DNA from 3 places in the Franconibacter pulveris genome. Region 3 is predicted to be linked to each of the others. Evidence: predicted binding sites of a transcription regulator. Region 3 holds the regulator's gene; each other region holds the start of a gene.
What was found. Region 3 encodes PhoB, which activates phosphate uptake and scavenging genes when phosphate is short. Its sites were predicted from a motif close to CTGTCATAAAACTGNCNNAT; they were not measured.
Positions count from the first base shown of each region.

Region 1: the regulator PhoB is predicted to act here: its motif matches at 1,411-1,430, upstream of pstS (phosphate ABC transporter substrate-binding protein PstS).
Region 2: the regulator PhoB is predicted to act here: its motif matches at 2,101-2,120, upstream of kdgR (DNA-binding transcriptional regulator KdgR).

Region 1 is NZ_CM165555.1:4,656,861-4,660,136, reverse strand. It holds gene pstC (phosphate ABC transporter permease PstC) at 1-89, opposite strand, end outside; gene pstS (phosphate ABC transporter substrate-binding protein PstS) at 281-1,321, opposite strand; gene ACU4F7_RS21945 (hypothetical protein) at 1,623-2,207, opposite strand; gene glmS (glutamine--fructose-6-phosphate transaminase (isomerizing)) at 2,292-3,276, opposite strand, start outside.
Region 2 is NZ_CM165555.1:2,896,787-2,900,062, forward strand. It holds gene ACU4F7_RS13660 (MBL fold metallo-hydrolase) at 1-254, opposite strand, end outside; gene ACU4F7_RS13665 (YebO family protein) at 276-560, opposite strand; gene mgrB (PhoP/PhoQ regulatory lipoprotein MgrB) at 634-777, opposite strand; gene ACU4F7_RS13675 (YobH family protein) at 937-1,170, shown strand; gene kdgR (DNA-binding transcriptional regulator KdgR) at 1,204-1,995, opposite strand; gene ACU4F7_RS13685 (MFS transporter) at 2,171-3,276, shown strand, end outside.
Region 3 is NZ_CM165555.1:1,096,887-1,100,162, forward strand. It holds gene sbcC (exonuclease subunit SbcC) at 1-67, opposite strand, end outside; gene sbcD (exonuclease subunit SbcD) at 64-1,278, opposite strand; gene phoB (phosphate response regulator transcription factor PhoB) at 1,477-2,166, shown strand; gene phoR (phosphate regulon sensor histidine kinase PhoR) at 2,188-3,276, shown strand, end outside.

The DNA of each region.
Region 1 (3,276 bases), 1.1 Mb from region 3:
ACAATCAGCGCAGCCAGACGAACCAGCGCGCTGAAGATCATGTCACCCTTTTTCCCCGGAGGGTTAAATGCAGGCTTTGTCGCAGCCATAAGTCACTCTTTCAGTTTGGGCCAGGAAGCGCGCATTTTATCGTTCTTCCTGGCTAACGTAATGCTATACCCTAAATAATTCGAGTTGCAGCAAGGCGGCAAGCTTGTGCATCCCCGGCAGCATAGACTCACTATGTGACTGGGGCGAACAAGCGCAGCCGACACGGCTGCGGCTCGAGTATGACGGGTATTTAGTACAACGCTTTACCGCTGCTGTCTTTCACGCTGGTCTTCCATGCCGCGCGAACTTGCTCAACCACGCTATCCGGCAGAGAAGCATAGTCCAGGTCGTTAGCCTGCTTCGCGCCTTCTTTATAAGCCCAGTCGAAGAACTTCAGCACTTCAGCGCCCTGCTCAGGTTTCTTCTGCTCTTTGTGGACCAGAATGAAGGTGGTGGAGGTAATCGGCCACGCATTGTCGCCTTTCTGGTTAGTCAGGTCCTGCGCGAAGGATTTGCTCCAGTCCACGCCTTTCGCCGCGTTGGAGAAGCTCTCTTCGGTCGGGTCAACCGGCTTGCCGTCGGCGGAAACCAGTTTGGTGTAAGTCAGGTTGTTCTGCTTGGCGTAAGCGTATTCCACATAGCCGATGGAGCCCGGCAGGCGCTGTACGAACGCGGCGATGCCGTCGTTGCCTTTACCGCCGAGACCGGTCGGCCAGTTAACGGTAGAGCCGGCGCCGATTTTGGATTTCCACTCGTCGTTCACTTTAGCGAGGTAGCTGGTGAAAACGAAGGAGGTGCCGGAACCGTCAGCGCGACGCACTACAGCGATATTCTGTGAAGGCAGTTTTTTGCCCGGGTTCAGCTTAGCAATCGCTTCGTCGTCCCACTTCTTGATTTTGCCAAGGTAGATATCGCCAAGCGTTTTGCCATCAAGCACCAGTTCGCCCGCTTTGAAGCCCGGCAGGTTAACCGCCAGCACCACGCCGCCGATAACGGTCGGGAACTGGAACAGGCCTTCCTGCTGCAGTTTTTCCTCAGACAGCGGCGCATCGGAAGCGCCGAAATCCACGGTGTTGGCAATGATTTGCTTCACGCCGCCGGAAGAGCCGATCCCCTGGTAGTTCACTTTGTTACCGGTGGATTTCTGGTAAGTGTCAGCCCACTTGGCATACACCGGCGCCGGGAAGGTTGCACCGGCGCCAGTCAGGCTTGCGGCCGCGTTAACGGCGAAAGCGCTCATCGATAAGGTCGCGGCGACAACAGTTGCGACGGTGGTACGCATAACTTTCATAATGTCTCCTGCATGAGGTAAACGTAATTCATTGTTAAGTGGCTACGCTCTGCAAAATAGGACAATTGGGTGACAGTTAAATGTACGAATTATGACAGTTTTATGACAAGGCGGAATCCGGGCGTTTGCGTTAAGTAATAGATAATAAATTCAATTGGTTAAATAACTTTATGACGAGGAGATGAAAGAAAAATTTTCTTTATATGACAGGGTAAACATAGCCCCGCAAGCGTAGTTTGTCATAGACGTCGGTCGTTTGGCCGGACGGGAATCGGGGGATGATCACTCATAAAAAAGCGTCTCAACGCCCTTTTTTAACGGCGCGGCGCTGAAGCTGACGCGCATGTTCTTGCTGCATTTTGAGCCGCAGACACCAGCGGACCAGGTTAGCCATCTCCCGGCTGTTTATCATTCGCCAGGCAAGCCATAACAGCACAACGCCTGCGGCCCAGCTCAGCCCAAAGAGAAGCGAGAGCGGCTGAAAAATCAGCCCGCAAACCAGCGTCGCCAGGCTTATCGCCAGGTGTAAAAACCAGCCATAAAACAGCGTAAGCAGGCCGCTGCGCCAGCCTTTTGTAATAGCCAACGTGCTGGTCATGAGCAGCGCCAGCCAGACGATGCCTGCGATTATCCACAAGAGAGAAAAAGCCGGACGCAGCGCGACGACGTTTGCCACTGCGCTGAAGAATAATGCGTAGCCGCTCGCCACCAGCACATGATAGTAAGACGATGTGCCGAAATAGCGGGATGTGGGCGCATCGCTACACTGCGCTATGTTCAGCTTCAGCTTGTGCAGCCTGCGATGCGAGATATCGTCTTCAACCTCGGCGCTGAACGCCAGCAGTTGCGAGAACCGCGAGCCGGAAATCCATGCAAACAGGGCCATAAAAGCGTGTTTTCCATTACGTGCTGAAAAAAAAGAGGTTGCCGTCTGGCAACCTCTTCAGAGGATAACACGAGTCAGAAGGGATTATTCTACCGTAACCGATTTTGCCAGGTTGCGCGGCTGGTCCACATCGGTGCCTTTAATCAGCGCCACGTGGTAAGCCAGCAGCTGCAGCGGCACGGTGTAGAAAATGGGGGCAATCACCTCTTCCACATGCGGCATCGGGATGATGTGCATGTTTTCGCTGCTGGTGAAACCGGCGTCCTGATCGGCAAAGACATAGAGCTGGCCGCCGCGGGCGCGCACTTCTTCGATATTAGACTTCAGTTTTTCCAGCAGTTCGTTGTTAGGCGCCACCACAATCACCGGCATATCCGCATCGATAAGCGCCAGCGGGCCATGTTTCAGCTCGCCTGCGGCATAGGCTTCCGCATGGATATAAGAGATCTCTTTGAGCTTTAACGCCCCTTCCAGCGCGATGGGGTATTGATCGCCGCGGCCCAGGAACAGCGCGTGGTGTTTCTCAGAGAAGCCCTCTGCAAGCTGCTCAATGCGTTTGTCCTGGGAAAGCATCTGCTCGATGCGGTTCGGCAGCGCCTGCAGGCCGTGAACGATGTCATGCTCAATGGAGGCATCCAGCCCTTTCAGACGGCTCAGCTTCGCCACCAGCATCAGCAGTACGGTTAGCTGGGTGGTGAACGCTTTGGTCGAAGCCACGCCGATTTCGGTGCCCGCTTTGGTCATCAGCGCCAGCGAGGACTCACGCACCAGCGAAGAGCCCGGGACGTTACAGATGGCGAGCGAACCGAGGTAACCCAGCTCTTTCGACAGGCGCAGCGCCGCCAGCGTGTCCGCCGTTTCGCCAGACTGCGAAAGGGTAATCATCAGGCTGTTGCGGCGCACTGCGGATTTGCGGTAGCGGAATTCAGAGGCGATTTCCACGTCACAAGGCACGCCAGCCAGCGATTCAAACCAGTAGCGGGAAACCATGCCGGAGTTGTAAGAGGTGCCGCAGGCCACGATCTGGATGTGCTCAACCTGCGACAGCAGCTTATTGGCGTCCGGGCCC
Region 2 (3,276 bases), 1.8 Mb from region 3:
ATGCGCAGCAATAAAGAGGCATGGCCAAGCCACCACATCCCATCCTCTTCGCCCTTGATTTCCGCTCTTTGCCACCACTGTTGCAGGAACGCGTCATAACCACCCTGCGGTGGATGCGGAAGCCCCTGGGCTTTCCGCTCTTTCTGCCAGCGCTCGACGTCGCCCGGCTGATGGCCGACAGGCGAAAGGTTACGAAAACCTTCAGGCGAGTGGTGAGGTTGGGCAGGATTAAACCAGGGATTGCGCCAGGCCATAGCTTCTCCGCCAGTGTAGGTTTAACGCTCGGCCACCAGACGGACAAAATCATCAGCGGGCGGCTGTGGTTTTTCCGCAGACTCCGCCGCAGCGGCATCCGGCTCGTTGGCTTCGCAAAGACGCCGCAGCAGGGCGTTTTGCCGTTTTTGCTGATCGAGCAGCGCTTCAAGCAGTTCAATTTGCTCGTTGGCTCTGACGCTTGCCCGGTTAACAAAGAACCAGACTATCAGCCCAACGAGCGTAACCAGCAGAGAAAGAGCAAGCGCAGCGATATTCAATGCGCCGGAGTTCATTAATTCGTTCATGTTGCTACCTCAGAAAGACGGGCCATTCTACCACTGCCCGCAGCCAAGGAAATCATTTCCGAAAAAAATGCGCTTACCAGGGAATAAACTTGTTAATCGTGCAGATACCGCTGAAAAACTGAACATCCTGATCGCACATTACATTCAACATCTGCGTCCATAGCAATAAACAGGCCACCAGCACGGCCAGCAAAATAGCCCACCTGAATTTTTTCACTACCCTCTCCGCTTTTGTGCATCACCAGGGCAGCTTACCCCATGCACCTTAAACCAAAGGTCACTGTATCCTTAAGTGGTTAATTTAGGAATCATCGACTTGTTACGCAACGTAAAGGCCTGCAGGCTCAATAAAAAACAACGATATAAGGAGAAAAGGATGCGGACAATAGTAAGACTTGCTGGCGTCCTGGCGTTAGCCTGGCTGGCTCTTTTATTCAGCGGATATGGGGTAATCATTTCCAGTACGGAAAACGCAGCGGGTATGGGGCTTGAGTGTCGCTATCTGACTGCCCGCGATGTCGTTACCCGGCAGTTTATTCATACCGACAGCGGCGTAATCGGCGTGACCGCCTGCCCGCTGCTGCATAAAGCGGAAAAGGTCGTGGATTAAAGAACAAGCCGCAGACAGGCTGCGGCGTGTTTCTCAGAACGGATAGCTGTTGTAGCCCATTTGCTCAGAGATTTTGCGAGCGGCGTTATGCAGGATTTCTACATACTCGTGCAGACGCTCTTCAGAAAAACGCAGCGTCGGGAAGGAGATGCTGAGGCCTGCAATGACCACGCCAAAACGGTCGAATACCGGTACGGCAATGCAGCGCAGCCCTTCTTCCTGCTCTTCATTATCTTCGCCATACCCCTGCTCACGCACTTTATCCAGTACAGTCAGCAGTTCATCGGTACTGGTAATCGTGCGGGCCGTGCTGCGGGTGTATTCAACGCCGGAGAGGATCTGCTTTACCTCATCCCGGTCGCGCCAGGCGAGCAATACTTTACCAATCGCCGTACTGTAAAGCGGATTACGGCGGCCAATGCGCGAATACATGCGCAGGTTATACATAGAGTCGATTTTATGGATGTAAACGATGCTGTCTTCATCCAGCGCGCCCAGGTGAATCGTCTCTTTGGTAAGACGCGAAAGTTCACGCATCTGAATATCCGCGCTGCGGATAAGATCGACATTCTGTAAAGCGCGCGCGCCCAGCTCAAACAGTTTTAACGTCAGAGAATATTTTTCCGACTCGCCTTCCTGGGCAACATAACCCAACGATTTCATGGTCTGCAAAAAGCGGTAAACGGTGCTTTTCGACATCATGACGCGTTGCGACAACTCGGTGATACCAATTTCACGTTCTTCGCCCAGAGCCTGAAGAATGCCAAAGACCTTCAGAACCGAAGAGACGGAGTCCGGTTGTTTATCCAAATCTGCGATTGCCATTGATCACCTCAGATCGCATTTGTTTTATAAAAATCAGAACCGGTTTTTATTATAATTTCGCGCCACTTGTGCCGCAATGAATCTCTGCCCGTTGGTTACAAATCTGCGACATAAAACCGAAATAAAGTATGTCAAACTCTTCTTTTCCATCACTATTACAGAGACGCATCGAATTATGGTGTCAAAAAAACCGCTCACTGCGGGTAAACCGGTAGCGGAGGGGCTGCCTTTGCCGCAACGTTACGGGGCGATTTTAACCATCGCTATCGGGATCATGATGGCCGTGCTTGACGGCGCTATCGCGAATGTCGCGCTGCCAACCATTGCCCAGGATCTGCATGCTTCGGCGGCGAGCAGCATCTGGATAGTCAACGCTTACCAGATAGCCATCGTCATTTCACTGCTCTCGCTCTCTTTCCTCGGGGATATGATTGGCTACCGGCGGATTTATCAGTGGGGTCTGGTGTTGTTCACGTTGACCTCGCTGTTTTGCGCCCTGTCGCACAGTCTGGAGATGCTGACCTTCGCCCGCGTGTTACAAGGTTTTGGCGGCGCGGCGCTGATGAGCGTGAACACCGCGCTGATTCGTCTTATTTATCCCGCGCGGCATCTGGGCCGGGGCATGGGCATCAACTCCTTTATTGTTGCAGTCTCCTCTGCGGCAGGCCCAACGATTGCTGCGGCTATCCTCTCTGTAACCAACTGGCAATGGCTATTTTTGATCAACGTTCCGCTTGGGCTAGTGGCGCTGGTGCTGGCGTTACGCTTTTTGCCGCCAAATCCGCAGAAAGCCATGCAGCAACGCTTTGATTTGCCAAGCGCAGTGATGAATGCGCTGACTTTCGGCTTGCTTATTACCGCGCTTGGCGGTTTCGCTCAGGGGCAACCGCGAAGCTGGGTGCTTGCTGAACTGGCGGCGCTGCTGGTCGTCGGCGTTGTTTTTGTACGCCGTCAGTTGCGTCTGCCCGTACCGTTATTACCCATTGACCTGTTGCGTATTCCGCTTTTTTCGCTCTCTATTGGCACCTCCGTGTGCTCTTTTTGCGCCCAAATGCTGGCAATGGTCTCGCTGCCCTTCTTTCTACAAACGGTGTTGGGGCGCTCAGAGGTGGAGACGGGGTTACTGCTGACGCCATGGCCGCTCGCCACGATGGTGATGGCGCCGCTGGCCGGGCATTTAATTGAACGAGTGCATGCGGGCCTGCTTGGCGCCGCTGGGCTTGCGATAATGGCCTGCGGGCTTTTCGCGTTGGCGCTGCTGCCACAAAACCCAACCGATGC
Region 3 (3,276 bases):
TAAAGTCGATTTTCCATTCGCCCTTAAGCGAGTTGAGGTTTTTTAACCGCAGGCTGAGAATTTTCACGCCTCTTCCTCCTGATGCAGACTTTCCAGCGTTTGCGCGAAGAGGGTGCGCAGCCGTCGCGCCTCCTCTTCTTCCAGCTGTTCCTGCTGCAAACGGCGCTCGAAAACTTCCTCAACGCCCAGCTCGCTCAGCGTTTCGGTTTGCAGCGTGCCGAGGTTTTTCTCGCGCAGCTCGCGGCTGCGGCGCAGCAGCACCACTTCCACCGGCAGGTCTTCGGTGAGCTGGGTTATCTGGCGCTGCATGTCGTGCAGGAACTGTTCGGTAGCGATTTCAATATCAAGCCACACTTTCGGCCCGGCGGGCGCGTCGCGCCACTGGGTCAGCGCCTGGGCAATCTCCTCGAGCGTGCCTTTTACCACCGCGAGCGGCTGGCTTACCGGCACCGGCAGCGCGGTCACGTCACGCAGCTTGCCCTCCGCGAACTCCACCAGAAAGACGCTTTTTTCTTTACCTGTTTCATCAAAGCTCAGGGCGATGGGCGAGCCGCTGTAGCGAATATGGTCGCTTGCCGCCACTTTCTGGGCGCGGTGAATGTGGCCGAGCGCGATGTAATCCGCCGCCGGGAAGAGGTGAGCGGGAAAAGCGTCCAGCGTGCCGATGTAGATATCGCGCACCGCGTCGCTTTTGGTCACGCCCACCGTGGTGAGGTGGCCGGTGGCGATGATGGGCAGCGCTTGTTCGCCGCGCAGGGCGCAGGCGGCGTTGTAGCACTGTTCGTAATGCTGCGTGATAGCCTCCAGCAGCTGCTGCTGTTTTTCACTGCCGGACTGGCCGCCGCGGCTGCGCAGGATATCGCGCGGGCGCAGAAACGGAATAGGGCAGAGCACCGCGCCGGGCGCGCCGTCGCGACGGTTGAGGACAATCGCCTGGCTTGCCGGATCCTGCTGGGCGCTGGCGATCACGCGGGTGTTAAGGCAGGCGAGCAACTCGCGGGATTCATTTAACGTCGCCACCGAGTCATGGTTTCCCGCCAGCACAATCAGCTGACACTGCGTGGCCTGCAGCTTCACCACGAAGCGGTTATAAAGCTCGCGCGCGTAGCTTGGCGGCGAGCCGGTGTCGAAAATATCCCCCGCCACGATGATGGCGTCTGCCTGATGTTCCACCGCGGCCTCCAGCAGCCAGTCGAGAAAGGCCTGATGCTCGGCGGCGCGGCTTTTGGTATAAAAATTCTGACCAAGATGCCAGTCGGAAGTGTGGAGGATGCGCATAGATTTCCCTGTGGCGAAAAAGCGAGAGGGTGATTATAAACAAGCAGGCGGGCTGGTGTCCTGAACGGCTTGCCGGACGGGTGTCATAAATGCCGCAGAGGGAGTCATCAGACGGTCATCTTTTCATAAATCTGTCATAAATCTGACGCATAATGGCGCCGCATTGGATAATGTTGACTTTATATTACAGGGCTAATTATGGCGAGACGTATTCTGGTCGTAGAAGATGAAGCACCGATTCGTGAAATGGTCTGTTTTGTGCTCGAGCAAAACGGCTTCCAGCCCGTTGAAGCTGAAGATTATGACAGTGCGGTAAACCAGCTCAACGAGCCCTGGCCCGATCTGGTCCTGCTCGACTGGATGCTGCCCGGCGGTTCGGGCATTCAGTTTATCAAGCACCTCAAGCGCGAAGCGATGACCCGCGATATCCCGGTGATGATGCTGACCGCGCGCGGTGAAGAAGAGGACCGCGTACGCGGGCTGGAGACCGGCGCGGACGACTACATCACCAAGCCGTTCTCGCCAAAAGAGCTGGTGGCGCGCATCAAAGCCGTTATGCGCCGCATCTCGCCTATGGCGGTGGAAGAGGTTATCGAGATGCAGGGCCTGAGCCTGGACCCGACCTCTCACCGCGTCATGACCGGCGAAAATCCGCTGGACATGGGGCCGACCGAATTTAAGCTATTACACTTCTTTATGACGCACCCGGAGCGTGTTTACAGCCGCGAGCAGCTGCTGAATCATGTCTGGGGTACCAATGTGTATGTCGAAGATCGTACGGTGGATGTGCATATCCGCCGCCTGCGCAAGGCGCTGGAGCACAGCGGGCATGACAGAATGGTGCAGACGGTGCGCGGTACGGGGTATCGTTTCTCAACCCGTTTTTAACTCATAACCTGGAGTGTGACCGTGCTCGAACGGCTGTCATGGAAAAGGCTGGCTCTGGAGCTGGTGTTGTGTTGTCTCCCGGCGCTGATCCTCGGGGCGTTTTTCGGCCATGTGGCCTGGTTTTTACTGGCGGCGGTGACCGGGCTGCTTATCTGGCATTACTGGAACCTGCTGCGCCTCTCCTGGTGGTTATGGGTCGATCGCAGCATGACGCCGCCGCCGGGAAGAGGAAGTTGGGAGCCGCTGCTGTACGGGCTGCACCAGATGCAGTTGCGCAATAAAAAGCGCCGCCGGGAGCTGGGCAATCTTATCAAGCGCTTTCGCAGCGGCGCCGAGTCGCTGCCCGATGCGGTGATCCTGACCACTGAAGAGGGCACTATCTTCTGGTGCAACGGCCTGGCGCAGCAGCTCCTTAACCTGCGCTGGCCGGACGACAACGGCCAGAATATCCTCAACCTGCTGCGCTACCCGGAGTTCACCCGCTACCTGCGCGAAAAAAACTTCACTCGTCCGCTTAACCTGGTGCTGAACAACGGTCGCCATCTTGAGTTTCGCGTGATGCCCTACAGCGAACAGCAGTGGCTGATGGTGGCACGCGACGTGACGCAGATGCACCAGCTCGAAGGCGCGCGGCGTAACTTCTTCGCTAACGTCAGCCATGAATTGCGCACGCCGTTGACGGTATTGCAGGGCTACCTGGAGATGATGCAGGAGCAGACGCTGGAAGGGCCGCTGCGGGACAAAGCGCTGCATACCATGCGCGAGCAAACGTCCCGTATGGAAGGGCTGGTGAAACAGCTGCTGACGCTGTCAAAAATTGAAGCGTCGCCCACGCTGCAGTTGAATGAAAAAATCGACGTGCCGATGATGCTGCGCGTGGTGGAGCGCGAGGCGGCAACCCTCAGCCAGCAGCGGCATGCGCTGACTTTCGATGTTGACGCCACGCTTAAGGTGCTGGGCAATGAAGAACAACTGCGCAGCGCGATGTCGAACCTGGTCTATAACGCCGTGAACCATACGCCGGAAGGCACGCATATTACCGTGCGCTGGCAGCGTGCGCCGCACGGCGCGCTGTTTAGCGTGGAGGATGACGGGCCGGGCATCGCGGCG